DNA from 2 places in the Cobetia sp. BL01 genome. Region 2 is predicted to be linked to the other one. Evidence: predicted binding sites of a transcription regulator. Region 2 holds the regulator's gene; the other holds the start of a gene.

Region 1 (6,086 bases), on a different contig from region 2:
TCGGCCCACTCGTCGAGCCACACCGTCAGCTCCTCGCCCAGCACCGGCGCGCCCTGCATGATCTCGCTGGCCCATACCTTGGAGCCATACGGACGCTGGCGCGAGTGCATCATCTTGGCGCGAATATAGGTGGAGAGCACCAGCTGCGGGTCGTCATAGGCTTCGAAGCACAGCGCATCTTCCTTCCACAGCGCCAGCAGACCATCGAGGACCGCGCGATACAGCGCTTCCTTGGTGCTGAAGTAGTAATGCAGATTGGATTTGGGCAGCTCTACCTCGGCGGCAATATCGACCATGCTGGCGCCGACATAGCCCTTGAGAGCGAAGATCTTTTCGGCGGCGAGCAGGATGCGGCCGACATTATCCTTGCGAATCTGAGACTTGCGAGTGGTCATGCGATCCCCTGACGCGGTGCTGGCAGTGGGATGAGAATATCATAACCGCACTGCCAACATGCCTGAGCCGACAGGTTTCGCGCTCGCGGGCGTCTTTTCTCTACCCCCTCACCCCTCACCCCTCACCCCTCGCCTCTTGACTCGCTTCCCACTGCTCACCCCTCGGCTTGTCGCCTCACGCTTCCGCGCGCGCCAGCGGTGTCATTCGAAGACCGCCCCATCGATGAAGCCATCCGCCGGCATCGGCACCTGCCCTGCCTCGCCGCTCAGCCACCAGGGTGCCGGATGCGTGCCTTCGCTGCGCTCATCCGCCACCGGCACCACCATGCCCAGCTTGCGGGCTGCGCTGCGGTAGAGGTCCGGGCGTACGCAGCGTGCCAGGGTCGCTTCGAGGTCATTGTCGCTGACTCCCTCGAGATGCCCCCAGCGCTGCATCTGGGCGGCATACCAGCGGGTCTGCGAGCGCCACGGGAAGTTGGCCGCGTAGCGATGGAAGATGGTCCAGCCGGGATTTTCCCGCTGGAACGCCTCCACCGACTGCTCGACATCCACGTCGCGCAGTCCACGCGCCACCACCGAAAGCGGCACTTCCTGCATGCCTTCATCATGCAGCCACTGCGCGGCCTGCTCACGGTTGCCCGGGCGGTCCAGCCAGGCACAGGCCTTGAGCAGCGCGCGAATCAGCGCCTGATGCGCCAGCGGGTGCTGCTCCGCCCAGTCCTCGCGCACGCCCAGCACCTTTTCCTGTCCGAAGCGCCAGATATCATGACTGCCCGCCACCACCTGCCCCATGCCCTGCACGGCGGCCAGACTGTTCCAGGGCTCTCCGACACAGAAGCCGTCCAGCGCGCCACTTGCCAGCTGGGCGGCCATCAACGGCGGGGCCACCGCACGCATCTCGATGTCGCGATTCGGGTCGATCCCGCCGGCCGCCAGCCAGTAACGCAGCAGATAGCGGTGCGAGGAGAAGGGATGCACGCTGGCAAGCTTGAGCGCCGCCTCCCCACGCTCGCGGCGCGCCTGCACGTGCGCCGCCAGCGCCCGAGACACCGCCAGCGGAGAGCCCAGGTCATGCCCCTCCTCGGCCAGCGCCGCCATCAGGGCCCGCGACAGGGTGATGGAGTTGCCGCCCAGATTGAGCGTCATCGCGCTGATCACCGGTGTGGCGCGGCCATCCAGCCCCAGGGTCGAGGTCAGCGGCATCAGCGCCAGCATCTGCGCGCCCTGCAACACGCCGGTCTGCAGGTCATCGCGCAGTGCCGCCCACGACGGCTGCCACTTGAGCGTCACGGCCAGCCCCTCCTCACGGAAGAACCCCTGACGCTCCGCCACCACCAGAGGTGCCGCGTCATTGAGCGGCATCAACCCCAGCGTCAACTGATGGCCATTGAGAAGAGAATCACTGAGCATCACATCCACCTTTTGAACGATCGAAAGAGAAGGACATCACGAGACTCGGCTCAGTGCCGACGCGACGCCTTGAGCAGCTCATCGGCCAGCTCGTGCAATGCCAGACGCCGATTCATCGCGGTCTTGCGCAGATATTGGTAGGCCGCATCCTCCCCCAGTCCGCGACTCTCCATCACCAGCGCCTTGGCGCGATCCACGCTGCGCCGCTGTATCAGAGTGGTCTGGGTGCGATTGAGTTCGCCCTTGAGGGCACGGTGAGCCTCGAAGCTGGTGATGGCCACCTCGACCATGCTGCGCACCATCGCCGGCATGACGTGATCCACCACGTAGGCGGACACGCCGGCGCCAGCCGCCTGGCGCACCAGGTCCGGCGCGTCCTCACTGGCCAGCATGATCATCGGCTTGGGATAGTGACGCCCCAGCTGGCCGAGGTGCTCGAGGGTGTCACGGCTGGGCAGGTCGGCGTCGATGATCACGGCATCCGGCTGATGGTGCTGCACCAGCGCATGCAGGTCCTCGTGTTCATCGACCCGCAGCGCCACCTCGAAGCCGGCGCTCAACAGCGCCTGCTCCAGAGCGGCGGAACGCTCGCTGCGCACATCGACGATCAACACGGTCACGGGCATATCAGGCTTCCTTGGCAGTGTGTCAGGCGGTGGTGCCGGGGTGTCAGGCGACGCCTCGAGCGATCAGGCACCGACGTCCGAGATCAAGGACGACGGCGTCTTCGCAAGCGGGAGTCAGGATGGCGTCACGCCTCTGACACTGCAGGATTCATGCCACAAACTGGTGCAGCGCTGGCCTGAAAGGCCTTCCGCAGTGCGCAAGGGCGCGCCCGACTGCACAGCAATGATGCATGGCGTGATCTGGCGATCTCTCGCCCGCCACGTGCGCCAGACTGGATCATCTTCACCCCACCGCGCACCGCCACTGGGCATCGCCCTGCTTACTCCCCACTGCTGTCTTGCCCGACATGATGATTCCAAGCCCTTGATATGACGGGGGTTGGACGCACAACACCCCTGCAAGTGGCGCGCTACTTGCTTTGAGTCAGGCAATGGCAGACAAGCGTGCCATGCATCATCCATGACGTGGACCAGGCTCCCGGGAGTACGAGTGCGTCGAACCAGGCCCCTCAATGACGAGGCGCCCCGCTGTCGTTCACAGCTGTTCGACCACCCGTCGTGCGCCGAGACCCTGGCGTCCGGCACCGACGCTGTACCAGGAGCCCACTCATGGATATTCGCAACAAGGCCAGCCGTATCCGGCTGTTCAGCTTCAATACCCCGCAGATGCGCGCCTTCCACATGTCGTGGTTCGCCTTCCACGTCTGCTTCTTCGGCTGGTTCGGCATCGCGCCCTTGATGGCCGTGGTGCGCGATGACCTCGGCCTGACCAAGACCCAGATCGGCAACACCATCATCGCCTCCGTCGCCATCACGGTGATCGTGCGACTTGCCATCGGCGTGCTGTGTGATCGCATCGGGCCACGCAAGGCCTACACCTGGCTGCTGTGCCTCGGCTCTCTGCCGGTGATGTGCATCGGCTTCGCCGACAGCTTCGAATCCTTCTTCCTCGCCCGTCTGGCCATCGGTGCCATCGGCGCGTCCTTCGTCATCACTCAGTACCATACCTCCGTGATGTTCGGCCCCAACGTGGTCGGCACCGCCAATGCCACCACCGCCGGCTGGGGCAACCTGGGCGGCGGCACCACCCAGATGCTGATGCCGCTGGTGATGGCCGGCCTTCTGATGCTGGGCGTCGAGCAGACCCTGGGCTGGCGTCTGGCGATGGTCGTGCCGGGCATCGTGCTGTTCCTCACCGGGATCGCCTACTACTTCTTCACCCAGGATGCCCCGGACGGCAACTTCAGCGAGCTGCGTGAGCGTGGTGAGCTGCCCAAGGCCGAGAAGGAATACAGCATGCGCGCCACTTTCGGCGCGGCGGCACGCGATATCCGTGTCTGGGCCCTGTTCCTCGTCTACGGCGCCTGCTTCGGGGTCGAGCTGACCATCAACAACGTCGCCGCCATCTACTTCTTCGATCACTTCGACCTCGATCTCGCCACCGCCGGCCTCATCGCGGGCCTGTTCGGCCTGATGAACCTGTTCGCGCGCACCCTGGGCGGCGTCTTCTCCGACCTGTTCGCCCGTCAGTCCGGCCTCAAGGGTCGCGTGCGCTGGCTGTTCATCGCGCTGCTGTGTGAAGGCGTGGCGCTGGTCGGCTTCGCCCAGATGGAAACCCTCGCGGTGGCCATCGGCATCATGCTGGTGTTCAGCCTGTTCGTGCAGATGGCGGAAGGCGCCACCTTCGGGATCGTGCCCTTCGTCAATCGCAAGGCACTGGGCGCGGTGGCCGGTATCGTCGGCGCGGGTGGCAACGCGGGGGCTGTCGCCGCGGGTTTCCTGTTCCGCAGTGAAGAACTGACCTACCAGGAAGGCCTGATGTATCTGGGCATGGGCGTGATCGTGATCTCGCTGTTCGCCCTGCTGGTGCGCTTCAGCGCCGCCACCGAGGCCGAGGAAGGCCGCGCCTATGAAGCCGCCGTCGCGGAACGCAAGCAGCAGAGCGACCAGCAGCCCGTGTCTGTCTGAGCCTGTCTCTTCCTGAGACTTTCTCAAACCTCTGACACATGCAGCCCTGATATACGGAGCCCTGATACACGGAGCCCTGACATGCAAAGGCCCCGCCTCTTGAGAGGCGGGGCCTTTGTGCATTCACACCTTGCGGTTCGCCGTGCTCGTGAGCGAGTCACGGCCAGCCATCAGCTGTCGGTAGCGTTCTCGACGCTGTCACCGGCGTCTTCCACGGCATTGTCCATCTTCTCGCCAGCCTTCTCCATCGGGCCCTCGTCCTCGCAACCGGCGAGTGACAGGCCACCGAGACCCAGCATGGCAATCATCAGCGAACTACCCAGAGTCTTGAGCTTCATGATGTCTCTCCTTGAATCATCGGTCGGGATAACGCCCCGGCCTGCACACCAGTACAGACAACAGCGCGGGGATACACAGGACATGGAGCGGGTGTCGCGCGGTTTCAAGGGTGGCGCAACGCCGAGTTGCAAGGGGATGACCGAGTGAAGAGGCACACCACAGGGCAAGCCCCTTCGAGGAGCCCGGCTCAGAGCGCGAATCTGCGCTCGAGCCAGAGGCCCAGGTCAGAGGCCCAGGTCAGAGAAACCATGGTCGAACAGCACCTCGCCTCCCAGCCCCGCCAGATAGTCCGGCACCAGCTCGATGGCCACGAAGGCGCCAGGCACATCCTCGTGATGGCAATAAAGGCCGTAATGGCGCGCCGGATGAAAGCCCAGATGTGCATAGAATTCGGCATGACCCGCCGCCACCACGGCGCCCGCTCCCAGCAGACGACAACGCTTGACCGCCGAGATCACCAGCCGCTTGCCGATGCCATGACGCTGGTGCTGGGGCAACACCGCCAGAGGCGCCAATGCCATCAGCACGCGCCCCGGACAGCCGGAGAGTTCCACGCGCGAGGCCATCACATGCCCCAGCAGCCCTCCTTCGCCTTCACTGAGGTGACGCCCGCTTTCCGGGTCAGAGAAGCGCTCGGCCACCAGCGAGATCTGCGCCAGATCACTGCGACGCAGTCTGTCGCCCAGGCGAGCCTCCCGGTGGCCGGCAAACACGGATTCATGGATGCGGTAGATGCGCTCATGATCGATGAGACGTTCTTCACGGATGCGAAGATTATCGGCGGGATTGTCAGTCATCACGAGTTACCGGTTCAGCGCCCTGTCGATCAGGGCCGTCACCCCCAAGCTTAGCCACCGCCGTCATGGCCCGCGAGAGTCAATCTACTGCTCAAAAAGCACGATGCCCGCCGAAGTGGCGGGCATCGAATGACGTGATGACAAGGTCGTGATCCAGATGAGAGACGTGGGACCTGCCATGTCACTCCTCTGCTGATTTCCACGCCATCAGGCGGGCGCCCCTGTCAGCTCTTGAGGCGACGCGCGCGGAAGGAACGGCCCTTGAGCTTGCCGTTCATCAACTGGGTCAGCGCGGCCTTGGCGACATCGCGCTCCACCGCCACGTAGGTGGTGCGGGCCAGTACCTTGATCTTGCCGATCTGGCTGCCCGGCAGGCCGCCATCGCCCGTCAGGGCACCGAGGATGTCGCCGGGACGCAGCTTGTCCTTCTTGCCGCCATCGATCTGCAGCGTCGCCATGCGCGCGCGGAAGGGTTCACGGGTCAGCATGCTCTTCGCCGGCAGCGGCTCGGCTTCCAGCGTCTGCTCGAGGAAATCTCCCAGCTTGGCCAA
Region 2 (6,086 bases):
AGCTGCTCGACCAATGGTGCCAGCAGCATGCCGGGCAGATTGTCGATGGCATAGTAGCCAATGTCTTCCAGCGCCTGGAGGGCAATCGATTTGCCGGAACCGGAGCGACCACTGATGATCACGATCTTCATGGAGTGCTCTCCCAGGGCGAGGTCAGCATGAGGTGAAAGCGGAGGGTGCCTGAGGCCAGTCAGCGACAAGCCCGGAGCGAGTCCGGGCTTGCAGGTTCAGCGCGCCGGCAATTCGGCGATGGCCGAGGTCAGGGCATCGAACAATGCTCGCTGGCTGTCTGCCTGGCGCAATGCTGCCCGGTTGGTGGGCGAGTTGAGCAGTTCCGCCACCTGGCCGAGCAGAGTGAGATGGGTGTCATCTGCCTCCTCGGGGACCAGCAGCACGAACAGCAGATCGATGGGTTCGCCATCGATGGCGTCAAAGTCGATGGGGTCACCGAGCTTCATGAACGCCGCGATGGGGGTCTTGCAGTGTGGACTGCGTGCATGTGGCACGGCCACGCCGTGGCCGATACCCGTCGAACCCAGTCTCTCGCGCCCGATCAGGCGCGAGAAGACTTCCTGGCTGTCCAGGCTGGGAATGTTCTGAGCAATGAAGGTGCTGAAGAATTCCAGCACCCGCTTCTTGCTCCCCCCGGGGACGCCGTAGAGCGTGCGCTCGGGGGGAAGAATCTGATCAAGTGTCATGGCAGAAGGTCAACGGGTCCCGGTGCCCTGAGAGCGAGCCTGGGACTTTTCCTTGTGTTTGACCAGCTGGCGGTCCAGCTTGTCGGCGAGCGCGTCGATGGCAGCGTACATGTTGGGGTCTTCTGCCAGGGCATGGAGGTCGGCGCCAGCGGCGTGCAGGGTGCAGGCAGCCTGTTGGCGTTCCTTCTCGATCGACAGTGTCACCTGAACATTGGTGATGTTGTCGTAATGCCGTTCGAGGCGAGCGAGCTTCTCGTTGACATAATCGCGGAGAGGATCGGTGAGTTCCACATGATGCCCGGTGATATTCACTTGCATGGACACGCTCCTTTATCCAGCGGGTTGCCTTTGAATTGTAACCCTTTTTGACTGCGAGCAAACCCTGATTGAACGCGCGGCCACTTTCTGACTCCGGCCATGGTCTCGTGGCGATCATCTGCTGGCGAGAGCGGCGGTGCCGGTGTACCGAGCGTCTACCCCGACAATGCCCAAGCTTTGAACAAAGATCAACGCTGCGCTGCATCGTGGCGCAAGGCTTGTCTTCAACCCAGCGAGGGATATCAGCAGGTTCTTCATGAGCATCGCCTCGCATCACGGACGGAATGGGGCTCGAGAAACCGGCCGTTTGTGGCCAATGTCAGCATTTACGTCGACGTTCGTGTGGCAGGAGTCGGTGGCGACCCCTGGCTATCTGTCCGTGGGATGTGAGGGAAAAAGAAAGCACTCTGGAGAAAAGTGGCTGGAAAAATAGGCAATTGGGGGCGTGAAGTCACTCACGCAGTCGCAAGGACAGGCATTGCCAACCGGTATTCAGACGACCGATTGGCAGATGATGCCAGGATGGCAGGTGCAAGGGGGCGAGCTTCAGCGCTCCGACGTGTGGAGCCCGCTGGCCTGCGGGTATCCGTTGTCGAGACTCACGCCAAGCGCTTGCGCTCGCTGGAGGAGGGGATGCCCATGGCCTCGCGATACTTGGCGACCGTCCGGCGCGCTACCTCGATGCCATCACTGGCCAGCAGATCCACCAGGCGTGAGTCGGACAATGGCTTGCGCGCCGGTTCTTCCGAGATCAGCTTGCGAATGCGCGCGCGGATCGCGGTGCTGGAATGCGCGTCACCGTTGCCGCTGCCACCCACCTGACTCGAGAAGAAGAACTTGAGTTCGAACACGCCTCTCGGGGTGTGGATATATTTCTGGGTGGTCACCCGCGAGATGGTGGATTCGTGCATCTCGACCACTTCCGCGATGTTGGCGAGGATCAGCGGCTTCATGCCTTCTTCCCCCTGCTCGAGGAAGTCGATCTGGCGCGCCATGATCTCGCGGCCCACCTTGAGCAGGGTGTCATTGCGTGAGGACAGGCTCTTCATCAGCCAGCGGGCTTCCTGAAGGTTGTCCTTGAGGAAGGTGTTGTCCGCGGACTTGTCGGCCCGCTTGATGAGGGCGGCATATTCCGGCTGGATACGCAGCTTGGGCAGCGCTTCCGGGTTGAGCTCGACCTGCCAGCCGTGACGCGTATGACGGACCAGCAGGTCCGGGATGACGTAATCACTGGCAGGCTCACCCCAGGCGGACGCCGGGCGCGGGTCGAGCGCCCGTACCAGACGAATGACGTGATCCAGTTCATCATCATCCAGGCTCAGGCGACGCTTGAGCAGCTTGCGATCGTCATTGCCCAGTGCCTCGAGGAATTGCCGCACCAGACGGCGGGCCTGGGCCAGCAGCGGCAGATCGTCCGGCAGCAGGGCCAGCTGCAGCAGCAGGCATTCCCGCAGGTCTCGAGCGAACACACCGGTGGGATCGAACTGCTGAAGGCGCAGCAGGACCTGCTCGAGTTCCGACGCCTTGAGGCCGGGCAGTCCCTGACCTCGCAGACCATCGACCAGTTCGTCCAGGCTCATGCTCAGGTAGCCGGCCCCATCCACCGCATCGATCAGACTCTCCGCCATCTGGCGTTCACGCGCATCGAGGTCCGTCATCGCCAGCTGCCAGCGCAGATGGTCCTGCAGGCTTTCGACACTGGTGTTGCGATCGAAGTCCGGCCCGTCCTCGCTCGAGCTTCCGCTGCCGGAACTGGTCAGACTGCCTGCGTGATCCTGGTAGAGGTCCGACCAGTCACTGTCGAGAGGGTATTCTTCAGGAATCTCGCTGTTGGTCTCGGAGGTGGAGATCTCGCTCTTGTCCTGTGTCTCCGCGACATCCAGCGACTCGTATTCCTCGTCAAGCTCCAGCATGGGGTTTGACTCAAGCGCCTGCTGTATCTCCTGACGCAGGTCCAGCGTCGACAACTGCAGCAGCTGGATCGCTTGCTGAAGTTGCGGGGTCATTGTCAGGGAAGTGCCGAGTCGAAGCTGCAAGGTGGGTTTCATGGGGTCTGTCATTCACGGCAAAGGAACGTGCATCTACGCTATACCGTGGGTCGGGGCACTGACAAGGGGCAGTCGAGAATATTCAAGCAACTTGCATGCCATGTTGCCACCAAGGTGGTATGGACGTCATGCATTCGAGTGAGGTGTGGCAGAGCAGGAGGGTTCACGGGGAGATCACGCAAGCGCATGTCGAGGCGCTTGCGTGAGGGGGCGGGGAACGAGGCCCCGACAGTGAAGCAGGAAGTGGCGGGTGCTGGAGGGTGCTGGTGAGAGCAGAAGAGGTCGGACGGCTCTCGTCAGGCTGACGGCTCTTACCAGGCTGACGGCTCTTACCAGGCTGACGGCACTCTCGGGCTAGAGCTTGAACTCATGGCCCAGGTAGACATCACGCACTTGCTGGTTGGCGAGGATGGTGTCGGCGTCGCCATGCGCGATGATCTGGCCATCGCCCACGATGTAGGCGGTATCGCAGATGTCGAGTGTCTCGCGCACGTTGTGATCGGTGATGAGCACCCCGATGCCGCGGTCACGCAGCTGGCGCACGATGCTCTTGATCTCGCCCACCGAGATGGGGTCCACGCCAGCAAACGGCTCATCGAGCAGCACGAAGTCCGGCTCGGTGGCCAGTGCGCGAGCGATCTCCACGCGGCGGCGCTCCCCGCCGGAAAGGCTCATGCCGGCACTGTCACGAATATGCGTGATGCTGAACTCGTTGAGCAGCTCCTCCAGGCGTGCCTTGCGTCCGTTGCGATCCAGGTCCTTGCGCGTCTCGAGGATCGCCATGATGTTGTCGGATACCGAGAGCTTGCGGAAGATCGAGGCTTCCTGGGGCAGATAGCCGATGCCGGCGCGAGCCCGCTGATGCATGGCGGCGCCGGACAGGTCGTGGTCATCGATGGTCACGCTACCGGCATCCGAGCGCACGAGGCCGACGATCATGTAGAACGAGGTCGTCTTGCCGGCCCCGTTGGGGCCCAGCAGGCCTACGATGTCACCCTGGCGGATTTCCAGCGAGATGTCCTTGACGACCTTGCGACCCTTGTAGGCCTTGGCCAGATGACGAGCGCTGAGGGTACGTGGGCTGGCAGCAGTCATGCTCATTGGTCCTTGCTGGCATTGGCGCCACGTGGCGTCAGGGTCATGTGGACGCGTGACCCCTCGGAGGATGAGGCATCGGTGCCATTGCTGGCATTGACCTGGCGCTTGTCCAGGAAGTATTCCACGTAGCCGCCTTCGAAGGTGTCGTCGCCTTTCTCCAGACGGGCATCGCCGACCAGTTCCACCCGGCGCTCCAGCGCGTGGTAGCGAATGGTATTCGCCCAGCCCTTGACCAGTCGCTCGTCGGTATCGGGTTTCTGCTCCATGTAGGCGCGCTGGCCGGTGGCCTTGACGAGGGAGATCTCGCCGCTGTCGGCGCGACTGATGTCCACGCGCGCGGCATCCAGCTTCATGCTGCCCTGGCGCATTTCCACGCGACCGGTATAGGTGGCCGTGCCGGCCTTGTCATCCAGTGACAGTGAGTCGGCGGCAATGTTGATCGGCTGGTTGGCATCGCTGTCCAGCGCTAGTGCGGTCGGGGAAAGCGTCGTCATGCCAAGTGCCAGGCCAAGGGCCATGACACCGGGTCTGAGTGTCTGGCGCCAGACCGTCAAGGGCGTGAGAGTCGTTGAAGTCATGGAGTGCTCCTTGGCAGAACTGGTAAGGCTTCACGATCACTCAGGCCATCGTGAAGCGGAAATCGGGGAGAGAGGATTCGGCGCATGCAGGGGCGCGCTCACTGATCCTGGGCCGGTGCGGCATCGAAGGTGCTGGAGACGCGGCCATCATCGTCACGGGTGGTGTCATTGCCGGTGTCGAGAGTCTCGGCTTCCCGGGCGGCATCGCTCTTGCCCTTGCCGGGTTGCAGGGTACTGCGGACGCGGCCTTCCAGCTGGGCGGAATCCTGAGAGAGGTCAGCGCTGAATCGGTCACTCTCGACGCGTTGACCATTCTGGGTGATCACCACCGGCACGTCACTCCAGGCACGGTTCTGCTCACGACTGTAATGCAGCACGTCGGTGTCCAGTGTCCAGGCATCCGAAGGCTGGCGCAGTCTGGCATTGCCCTCGAGGGTGAAGGTGTCGCCGCCGGCGCTCAACACGCCACTGTCACCCGTGGCGTACCAGCGACGGTCTTCGCTGTCGTTGGTACGGATCTTCGGTGCCTGCGCACGCGTCACGTCATCGCCTGGCGTGTGTTCGATGTGCGGGGAGGTCATCGACTGGATCGACACTCCCCGCGCATCGAAGCGCGTCATGTCAGCCCCCTCGAGATAGTAATCCGGCTCATCACTGCTGGCGTCGACATCCACTGTCGACTCCAGACTGTTGCGCTGCTCGATCAGGGCCATGACGCCGCCGACCAGCAGGAGCAGCAGCATCAGCCACAGGCGCGGAGAGGGACGGGGCAGACGTGGCATCAGGCGCGCGACTCCTGCAGATAGGTATCCAGCACCGAGGCCCAGTGGCCCTGTGCCTTGAGCAGCAGATCACAGATCTCGCGCACGGCACCATCACCGCCCTGACGCGTGGTCACCCAGTTGGCTTCGCTCATCACATAGGGCATGGCGTTGGGAACGCTGACCCCCAGACCGACGCGACGGATGGCTTCGCGATCCGGCAGGTCATCTCCGCAGTAGGCCACGTCATCCAGTGCGATATCGTGCTCGCGACACAGGTTGGTCAGCGCGACCAGCTTGTCCTCGCGGCCCTGAATGACGTCCTGGATACCCAGCTCCTTGGCGCGACGTTCCACCATCGGCGAGCTGCGACCCGTGATCAAGGCGACCCGGATACCGCTGCGCAGGATCAGCTTGAGGCCGTGGCCATCCTGGACATGGAAGCTCTTGGTTTCCACGCCATTGGCATCGTAGTGCAGCCGGTTGTCCGTCAGCACGCCGTCCACATCCAGCGCCAGCAGGCGCACGCGACGTGAGCGGTCGATGATGTCCTGGGGGTAGTCCTCCGCCAGGGAAGTGATGTCA

The links. The regulator sigma-54, encoded in region 2, starts transcription at its own class of promoters, with help from an activator protein. The targets are predictions, from matches to a motif close to TGGCACNNNNNTTGCTNT.
Region 1: a site for sigma-54 is predicted at 2,835-2,852, ahead of ACZYGA_RS09845 (NarK family nitrate/nitrite MFS transporter). Genes of this name have one in related genera too.

The regions. Positions count from the first base shown of each region.
Region 1 covers NZ_JBVBEE010000004.1:251,620-257,705, reverse strand. The annotation lists gene ACZYGA_RS09860 (TetR/AcrR family transcriptional regulator) at 1-395, opposite strand, end outside; gene ACZYGA_RS09855 (CmpA/NrtA family ABC transporter substrate-binding protein) at 597-1,805, opposite strand; gene ACZYGA_RS09850 (ANTAR domain-containing response regulator) at 1,856-2,431, opposite strand; gene ACZYGA_RS09845 (NarK family nitrate/nitrite MFS transporter) at 3,041-4,399, shown strand; gene ACZYGA_RS09840 (hypothetical protein) at 4,570-4,737, opposite strand; gene ACZYGA_RS09835 (GNAT family N-acetyltransferase) at 4,963-5,535, opposite strand; gene dbpA (ATP-dependent RNA helicase DbpA) at 5,760-6,086, opposite strand, start outside.
Region 2 covers NZ_JBVBEE010000002.1:485,800-491,885, reverse strand. The annotation lists gene rapZ (RNase adapter RapZ) at 1-131, opposite strand, end outside; gene ACZYGA_RS05845 (PTS sugar transporter subunit IIA) at 228-698, opposite strand; gene hpf (ribosome hibernation-promoting factor, HPF/YfiA family) at 708-1,016, opposite strand; gene ACZYGA_RS05835 (RNA polymerase factor sigma-54) at 1,616-3,064, opposite strand; gene lptB (LPS export ABC transporter ATP-binding protein) at 3,419-4,159, opposite strand; gene lptA (lipopolysaccharide transport periplasmic protein LptA) at 4,162-4,740, opposite strand; gene lptC (LPS export ABC transporter periplasmic protein LptC) at 4,839-5,522, opposite strand; gene ACZYGA_RS05815 (KdsC family phosphatase) at 5,522-6,086, opposite strand, start outside.